One region of the Streptomyces sp. P9(2023) genome, then DNA from elsewhere that is predicted to be linked to it. Evidence: riboswitches for the same ligand, from Rfam matches in the RefSeq annotation. Region 1 holds a riboswitch; the other holds the start of a gene.
What was found. Region 1 has a riboswitch for ZMP and ZTP ahead of Q5762_RS00890 (bifunctional 5,10-methylenetetrahydrofolate dehydrogenase/5,10-methenyltetrahydrofolate cyclohydrolase). Riboswitches for the same ligand answer to the same signal wherever they lie in the genome.
Positions count from the first base shown of each region.

Region 1 (4,182 bases):
CCGTGACGGCTCCTCGTACCGCAGTGACATCCTCCTGCAGGAGCTGTCGGACGAGGACTGGGACCGGCTGCTCGACCTGGCGGTGGAGAGCGCGGGCCACATCGCGGCCCTGCTCGACCACGAGATGCCGCCGCACCTGGTGGAGGACGCGGCGGCGGCCGGCCTCGAACTGCTGCCGGGCATCGGCGATCTGGAACCGGAGTGCGGCTGCGAGGCGTGGGACCACTGCCCGCACACGGCCGCGCTCTGTTACCAGGTGGCGCGGCTGCTGGACGAGGACCCGTTCGTGCTGCTGCTGATGCGGGGGCGCGGCGAGCGGGCGGTCGTGGACGCGTTGCAGGAGCGCAGCGCGGCGCGGGCCACGACGACGGCGTCCGCCGTCGAGGAGCCGGTGGCCGAGGGCGTACCGGCGGAGGAGGCGTTCGGCGCGCGCGACATCCTGCCGCCGCTGCCGGCGCCACCGGCGCTCCCTTCGGCGCCCGGCGAGCCGCCTTCGCTGGACACCGAGACCGAGCCGGAGCCGGGTCTCGACCCGGCCGCGCTGGAGTTCCTCGCGGCGGACGCGGCCGCCCGCGCCCACCGGCTGCTGGCCGAGGCGTTCGCCCCGGGTCATGAACGCCCTTGGGCGGAGCCGCGCTTGACGCCCGCTCAGGACGCGGTGCGGCTGGCGGCCACGGGGGCGCCGCCGTCGTGGGTCGCGGCGCGGCTCGCGGAGGGGTCGGGCCGGCGCCGGACGGAGCTCGACCTGGCCACGCGCGCGTGGCGGTTCGGGGGCGCCGCCGCCCTCTCCGTGCTGGAGGAGGAGTGGACGCCGGGCCCGGACGCGCTCGCCCGTGCGAAGACGGCGCTCACGGAGGCCTGGGAGGACGCCGACCGGCCCGTGCTGCGCCAGGCGGGAGCGGCCCGCTGGACGGTGGTCGGTGCGGAGGCACAGCTGCGTCTGGGCGAGGACGGCCGCTGGTGGCCCTTCCGTAAGGAGCGCGGCGACTGGGCCCCGGCCGGCCCCGCGGACCAGGACCCGGCGGCCGCGCTCGCGGGCGTGTCGTCGCCGGAGGCGTGAGCGGACGGCCGGGTCGCTGCGAGGCTCGCAGCAGAGGTGCCGCCGCCCCGTCCCGTAGCGCATGGTCGGTACGGGACGGGGCAGCGGCACTTGCTGGGCTGCGGGCGCCTTGCGCTCCTACAGCCCGAGCTGGCGCTCCGCGCCTTCGACGGTCTGCGCGAGGAGCACGGCGATCGTCATCGGGCCGACTCCGCCCGGTACGGGGGTGATGAGGGAGGCGCGCTCGGCGGCCGTCTCGAAGTCGACGTCACCGATGTTGCCGGGGTTGTAGCCGGCGTCGACGACGACGGCGCCGGGCTTGATGTCCTCGCCCTTGATGAAGCGGGGCTTGCCCACGGCCGCCACGAGGATGTCGGCCTCGCGGACGGCGGCCGAGAGGTCGGTGGTGCGCGAGTGGCAGTAGGTGACGGTGGCGTCGCGGCCGAGCAGCAGCAGACCGGCGGGCTTGCCGAGGATCGCGGAGCGGCCGACGACGACGGCCCGCTTGCCGCGCGGATCGACGGCGTACGCGTCGAGCAGCCGCATGATGCCGCCGGGCGTGCAGGAGACGAAGCCGGGCAGCCCGAAGCCCATGGCGGCGAACGAGGCCATGGTGACGCCGTCGACGTCCTTCTCCGGGGCGATCGCCTCGAAGGCCGCGCGCTCGTCGATGTGCGGGCCGACCGGGTGCTGGAGCAGGATGCCGTGGACCGACGGGTCCTGGGAGAGCGCGGTGAGCGCGGCGACGAGTTCCTCGGTCGTCGTCTCGGCGGGCAGCTCGACGTGCTGGGAGCGGATTCCGGCCTTCGCGCAGCGGTTCTGCTTCATCTTCACGTACGTGACGGAGGCCGGGTCCGCTCCCACGAGCACCGTGGCGAGGCAGGGCGTGACGCCGGTGCGGCGGGTGATCTCGGCGGCGCGGGCGGCGGTCTCCTCGACCGTACGGCGGGCGAGCGCGGTGCCGTCCATGAGGGAGGCGGTACTGGTGGACATGGGCCACTCCTGGGCGTCGTCGATGACAGGGTGATCGCCCAGGCGCACGGCAGTGGCGGATCCGCGCGCGTGCGCGGGTTCCGCGGGCCGCTCCCCGGTGGTGATCCACCTCAAGCGCCAGTCACGGCCCTACCCCTACTCTACGTGAGCCCCGGAGGGGGGCCCAGGGGCGGTGTCCGGACACCGCGCATAGGCGGGGGTGCCGGGACGCTTGTCGGGGGCCTCCGCGCGCACGACGATGACCGGTGTTCCGAACGGTGGACCTCGACGTGGAGGCCGAGTTGAGCGATGCGTGGGTGGCGGCGGAGCCGGACGCGGGAGCGCTGCGGAGGGCGCACGAGGTGTTCACCAGCGGCGGCCAGGTCCGCCTCCCGCCGGTGCGGCCGCTGGTCGCGGAGTCGTGGCGGCGCTCGGCGCGGGCCCGTGTCAGCCCGGACGGGGCGGCCTGTGTGGAGCTGGCCGACGACGAGCTCGCCGACCACCGCGAGGGTCATCCGCTGTCCGCCGCGATGCCGGTGATCCGGGAGCTGATGGGCACGTACGCGACGGACGGCGCGCACCTGTTGGCGGTCTGCGACGCGGCGGGGCGGATGCTGTGGGTGGAGGGCCATCCGGGGACGCTGCGGCGGGCGCGGGCGATGAACTTCGTCGCCGGGGCCCGCTGGTCGGAGTCGGTGGCCGGGACGAACGCGCCCGGCACCGCGATCGCCATGGACCGCCCGGTGCACGTGTTCAGCGCCGAGCACTTCCAGCGGCCGGTGCAGGCGTGGACCTGCGCCGCCGCCCCAGTACACGATCCGCACAGCGGGCGGCTGCTCGGCGCCGTCGACCTGACCGGCGGGGACGAGCTGGCGCATCCGCACAGTCTGGCGTTCGTGCAGGCGGTGGCGCGGGCGGCGGAGTCGCAACTGGCCCTGCTGGCGCCCCGACCCGCCGCCGACCGGGTACGCCTCGCGGCGCTCGGCCGGGACGAGGCGCTGCTGACGGTGGCGGGGCGGCGGCTGCGGCTGAGCCGCCGGCACAGCGAGATCCTGGTGGTCCTGGCCCACCGCCCGGAGGGGGTGAGCGGCGACGAGCTGCTGACGCTCCTGTACGAGGACGAGTCGGTCACCCCGGTGACGCTGCGCGCGGAGCTGTCCCGGCTGCGCGGTCTGCTCGGCCCGGAGCTGCTGCGCTCGCGCCCGTACCGCCTGGCCGGCGCGGTGGCGGGGGCGGTGGACACGGACTTCGCGACGGTGGACCGCCGGCTCGGCTCGGGCGCGGTGTCGGCGGCCCTCGCCGACTACGCGGGCCCGTTGCTGCCGGCGTCCCGGGCCCCCGGGGTCGTACGGCTGCGGGAGCGGCTCGCGGACCGGTTGCGGGCGGCGCTGGTGGACCGGGGCGATCCGGGGCTGCTGGCGGACTGGACGTACAGCGCGTGGGGCGAGGACGACGTGGAGATGTGGCGGGCGCTCTCGGAGGTCGTACCGGCTTCCGGACTGGCGCCCGTGCTGGCCCGGTTGCAGGCGCTGGACGCGGAACTGTCGGCGGGCGCAACGGTGTTGCAACCTCGGTCGGCGCACTCTCGGCGGTGAGCGCCGGCCAGGGACGGCCGGCGCGGTCCGAGGGAGGCCATGTCCATGACCCGTTTCGCCGCACCCGGTACCGAGGGCGCGCTCATGTCGTACCTGCCCCGCTACGACCACTGGATCGGCGGTGCGTACGTGGCCCCGGCCCGGGGCCAGTACTTCGAGAACCCGAGCCCGGTCGACGGCCGTCCGTTCACGGAGGTGGCGCGCGGCACCGCGGAGGACGTGGAGCGCGCCCTCGACGCGGCGCACGCGGCGGCGCCGGGGTGGGGCCGTACGGCGCCCGGCGAGCGGGCCGGGGTGTTGCTGCGGATCGCGGACCGCATGGAGTCGCATCTGCAGGAACTCGCGGTCGCGGAGAGCTGGGAGAACGGCAAGCCGGTCCGCGAGACACTGGCGGCCGACATCCCGCTCGCGATCGACCACTTCCGCTACTTCGCGGGGGCGCTGCGCGGCCAGGAGGGCGCGCTGAGCGAGATCGACGAGGACACGGTCGCGTACCACTTCCATGAGCCGCTGGGGGTCGTCGCGCAGATCATCCCGTGGAACTTCCCGATCCTGATGGCGGTCTGGAAGCTGGCC
Region 1 covers NZ_JAUPWM010000001.1:172,883-177,064, forward strand. Annotated here, with positions in the region: gene Q5762_RS00885 (SWF or SNF family helicase) at 1-1,060, shown strand, start outside; gene Q5762_RS00890 (bifunctional 5,10-methylenetetrahydrofolate dehydrogenase/5,10-methenyltetrahydrofolate cyclohydrolase) at 1,178-2,032, opposite strand; ZMP/ZTP riboswitch at 2,062-2,167, opposite strand; gene Q5762_RS00895 (GAF domain-containing protein) at 2,314-3,606, shown strand; gene Q5762_RS00900 (aldehyde dehydrogenase family protein) at 3,652-4,182, shown strand, end outside.

Region 2 (4,182 bases), on a different contig from region 1:
GTCGGTCTTCAGGGCGCCGTACATCTTGCCCTCGTAGCTCGTCACCAGGTCGGCGATGCTCGTCCCGGTGAGCGTGGACATGATGGAGAGCAGGTTGGAGACGCCGGCCTTGTTCTCCGGGTCGAAGCGGATGACCGTGTCGGTGTCGGTGACCGCGCTCTTGACCTTCTTCGCCGTCACCTTCGGCTCGTCGAGGAGGTTGATCAGCCCCTTCGGCGTGGACGCCGACTTGGACATCTTGATCGACGGGTCCTGGAGGTCGTAGATCTTGCCCGTCTCCTTGAGGATGTACGGGGCCGGGATCGTGAACGTCTCACCGAAGCGGCCGTTGAACCGCTCCGCGAGGTCGCGGGTCAGCTCGATGTGCTGGCGCTGGTCCTCGCCGACCGGGACCTGGTCGGCCTGGTAGAGCAGGATGTCGGCGACCTGGAGGATCGGGTACGTGAAGAGGCCGACGGTGGCCCGGTCGGCACCCTGCTTCGCGGACTTGTCCTTGAACTGGGTCATGCGGGAGGCCTCGCCGAAGCCGGTGAGGCAGTTCATGACCCAGCCGAGCTGCGCGTGCTCGGGGACGTGACTCTGGACGAAGAGGGTGCAGCGTTCCGGGTCGAGACCGGCGGCGAGCAGCTGCGCGGCGGCGAGCCGGGTGTTGGCGCGGAGCTCGGCGGGGTCCTGCGGGAGCGTGATCGCGTGCAGGTCCACCACCATGTAGAAGGCGTCGTGGGACTCCTGCAGCGCGACCCACTGGCGGACGGCACCGAGGTAGTTGCCGAGGTGGAACGAGCCTGCGGTGGGCTGGATTCCGGAGAGCACGCGGGGACGATCAGAGGCCATGGGAGCCATTCTCTCAGGTGCGCGCGCGGATCAGTGCGGGCACCGTTCCAGGGGCTACCTCGGCCCCACTGGGCCGGGGCCCCGCCCTCGTTGTGGGCAACTGTTCCGCTGGGACGATTGCCCATACGGCGGGGCCGGGGTTGGGCACCGCCCACGCGGGGTGGGCGCGAAGGGGCCCGGGTCAGGTCGGGAGGCCGGGGGCCGGGTAGGCGGTCAGGAGGGTGGCTACTTCCGAGCGGATCGTGCGCAAGGTCTCCTCGTCGGACGTGCCCGCCGCCGCCACCCCCCGGTCGATCCACTCCGCGACCTGGGCCATGTGCTCCGTACCCAGGCCCCGAGACGTGAGGGACGGGGTGCCGATGCGAATGCCGGAGGGGTCGAAGGGCTTCCGGGGGTCGTAGGGGACGGTGTTGTAGTTGACGACGATCCCCGCCCGGTCGAGGGCCTTCGCCGCGATCTTGCCGGGGACGTTCTTCGGCGTGAGGTCCATCAGGATCAGGTGGTTGTCGGTGCCGCCGGACACCAGGTCGAAGCCGCGCGCGAGGAGCGCCTCGGCGAGGGCCTTGGCGTTGGCGACGACCGCGTGCGCGTACTCGCGGAAGGACGGCTGGGACGCCTCGCGCAGGGCGACGGCGATGGCCGCCGTGGTCTGGTTGTGCGGCCCGCCCTGAAGCCCGGGGAAGACCGCCTTGTCGAGGACCTTCGCGTGCTCCTCCCGGGACATCAGCATCGCGCCGCGCGGGCCGCGCAGGGTCTTGTGGGTGGTCGTCGAGATGACATCGGCGTACGGGACCGGGGACGGGTGGGCGCCGCCCGCGATCAGCCCGGCGATGTGGGCGATGTCCGCGACCAGAACCGCGCCCGACTCACGCGCGATCTCGGCGAAGGCGGCGAAGTCGATCGTGCGCGGCAGCGCCGTACCCCCGCAGAAGATCACCTTCGGGCGCTCCTTGAGGGCCAGCTCGCGGACCTCGTCGAAGTCGATGAGCCCGGTGTCCTGGCGTACGCCGTACTGCACGCCCCGGAACCACCGCCCGGTCACGGAGACGCCCCAGCCGTGGGTGAGGTGGCCGCCCATCGGCAGCGCCATTCCCATCACGGTGTCACCGGGCTCGGCGAAGGCGAGGTAGACGGCGAGGTTGGCGGGGGAACCGGAGTAGGGCTGCACATTGGCGTGGTCGACGCCGAAGACGGCCTTGGCGCGCTCGACGGCGAGGGTCTCGACCTGGTCGATGTTCTGCTGACCCTCGTAGTAGCGGCGGCCGGGGTAGCCCTCGCTGTACTTGTTCTGCAGGACCGTGCCGGAAGCCTCCAGGACGGCACGGGAGGCGTAGTTCTCGCTGGGGATCAGCCGCAGGGTCTCGGCCTGCAACCGCTCCTCGGCACCGACGAGCGCGGCGAGTTCGGGGTCGGCGGCGGCGAGGGCGGGATGGCTGGACGCGTTCGACGCGTTCGTGGCGTTCATCGCGTTCGTGGCGTTCGTGGCGTTCGTGGCGCTCATGGCGTTCCTCCGGGCGTTTCGGCGGGCCCCGGGGCACTGCGACGACGACGCGGCACCACACGGGACGGGTCCTTGTGGTGCCCAGGCGGGCGGCACCGCGTGTGGTCTGCCGCGCACGACTCCCCCGGGGTCGATTCCCCGTGCGCCAGTCGCCGTGCGTGTTTCCAGACTAGCTGGCGCGCCGTCGTACAGGTTTCTTCGTCCGGCATCCGAGCGACGATAAGAAAGGGAACCACACCCGCCCCTGCCCGCAGGACGAACGGAGACCCCGTGTCGAGTACGCAAGACGCGATCGCTTCCGCGGAGGCGCACAGCGCGCACAACTACCACCCCCTGCCCATCGTCGTCGCCTCGGCCGACGGGGCCTGGATGACCGACATCGAGGGGCGCCGCTACCTCGACATGCTCGCCGGGTACTCGGCGCTCAACTTCGGGCACGGCAACCGGCGGCTGATCGACGCCGCGCGGGCGCAGCTGGAACGGGTGACGCTCACGTCGCGAGCGTTCCACCACGACCGGTTCGCCGAGTTCTGCTCGCAGCTCGCGGAGCTGTGCGGCAAGGACATGGTCCTGCCGATGAACACCGGCGCGGAGGCGATCGAGACGGCGGTGAAGACCGCGCGGAAGTGGGGGTACGAGGTGAAGGGCGTGCCGGACGGGCACGCGAAGATCGTGGTCGCGGCGAACAACTTCCACGGCCGGACGACCACGATCATCAGCTTCTCCACGGACCACGAGGCCCGTGACCACTACGGCCCGTACACGCCGGGCTTCGAGATCGTCCCGTACGGCGATCTGACCGCGATGGAGGCCGCGGTCACCGCCCACACGGTCGCGGTGCTGATCGAGCCGATCCAGGGCGAGGCGGGGGTCCTGGTCCCGCCGGCCGGGTATCTGCGCGGGGTGCGGGAGTTGACCCGCGAGCGGAACGTGCTGTTCATCGCGGACGAGATCCAGTCGGGGCTCGGCCGGACCGGGCGGACGTTCGCGTGCGAGCACGAGGGTGTGGTGCCGGACGTGTACGTCCTGGGCAAGGCGCTGGGCGGCGGTGTCGTCCCGGTCTCGGCGGTGGTCGCGGACCGCGACGTGCTGGGGGTGTTCCGGCCGGGCGAGCACGGCTCGACGTTCGGCGGGAACCCGCTGGCGTGCGCGGTGGCCCTGGAGGTGATCGCGATGCTGCGGACGGGCGAGTACCAGCAGCGCGCGGCGGAACTGGGCGAGCACCTGCACGCGGAGCTGGGGCTGCTGGTGGGCGGAGGCGCGGTGGAGGCGGTGCGCGGGCGCGGGCTGTGGGCGGGGGTGGACATCGCGCCGTCGCGGGGCACGGGGCGGGAGATTTCGGAGAAGCTGATGGAGCGGGGGGTGCTGGTGAAGGACACGCACGGCTCTACGATCCGGATCGCGCCGCCGCTGGTGATCTCCAAGGAGGACCTGGACTGGGGGTTGGAGCAGTTGCGGGCGGTGCTGGCCGGCTGACGGCGAGGGGGGCGGGGGGCGGGGCGGAGGCGCCCGCAAGGGAGCCGTCCCGTTGTGCCCACCCTCCCCCACGTTCAAGGCCCGACGGCACTACGTCACAGGATGACGTGTGGGAGGAAGCGGGCGTACTCGTCTGTGATCGGGCCCGCCGACTCCCGGATGCCGAGTCCCGCCGCCTCGTCCTCGACGACCCACGCGCCGAGGACGACGCGGTTGCCGTCGAAGTCGGGCAGCGGGGCCAACTCCTGGTAGCAGCACGGTTCGTCGTCCCGTACGACCGGCTCCGTGCCCGCCTCGTGGATCGTGACGCCCGCGCCCTCGCGGCCGAGGAGGGGCTTGGCGACGTAGCCGCCGCGCGTGGCGAGTTCGCG
Region 2 covers NZ_JAUPWM010000005.1:215,454-219,635, reverse strand. Annotated here, with positions in the region: gene trpS (tryptophan--tRNA ligase) at 1-834, opposite strand, end outside; gene glyA (serine hydroxymethyltransferase) at 1,016-2,299, opposite strand; ZMP/ZTP riboswitch at 2,408-2,498, opposite strand; gene rocD (ornithine--oxo-acid transaminase) at 2,606-3,811, shown strand; gene Q5762_RS10330 (glutathionylspermidine synthase family protein) at 3,907-4,182, opposite strand, start outside.
Region 2: another riboswitch for ZMP and ZTP. It lies ahead of glyA (serine hydroxymethyltransferase); the one in region 1 lies ahead of Q5762_RS00890 (bifunctional 5,10-methylenetetrahydrofolate dehydrogenase/5,10-methenyltetrahydrofolate cyclohydrolase).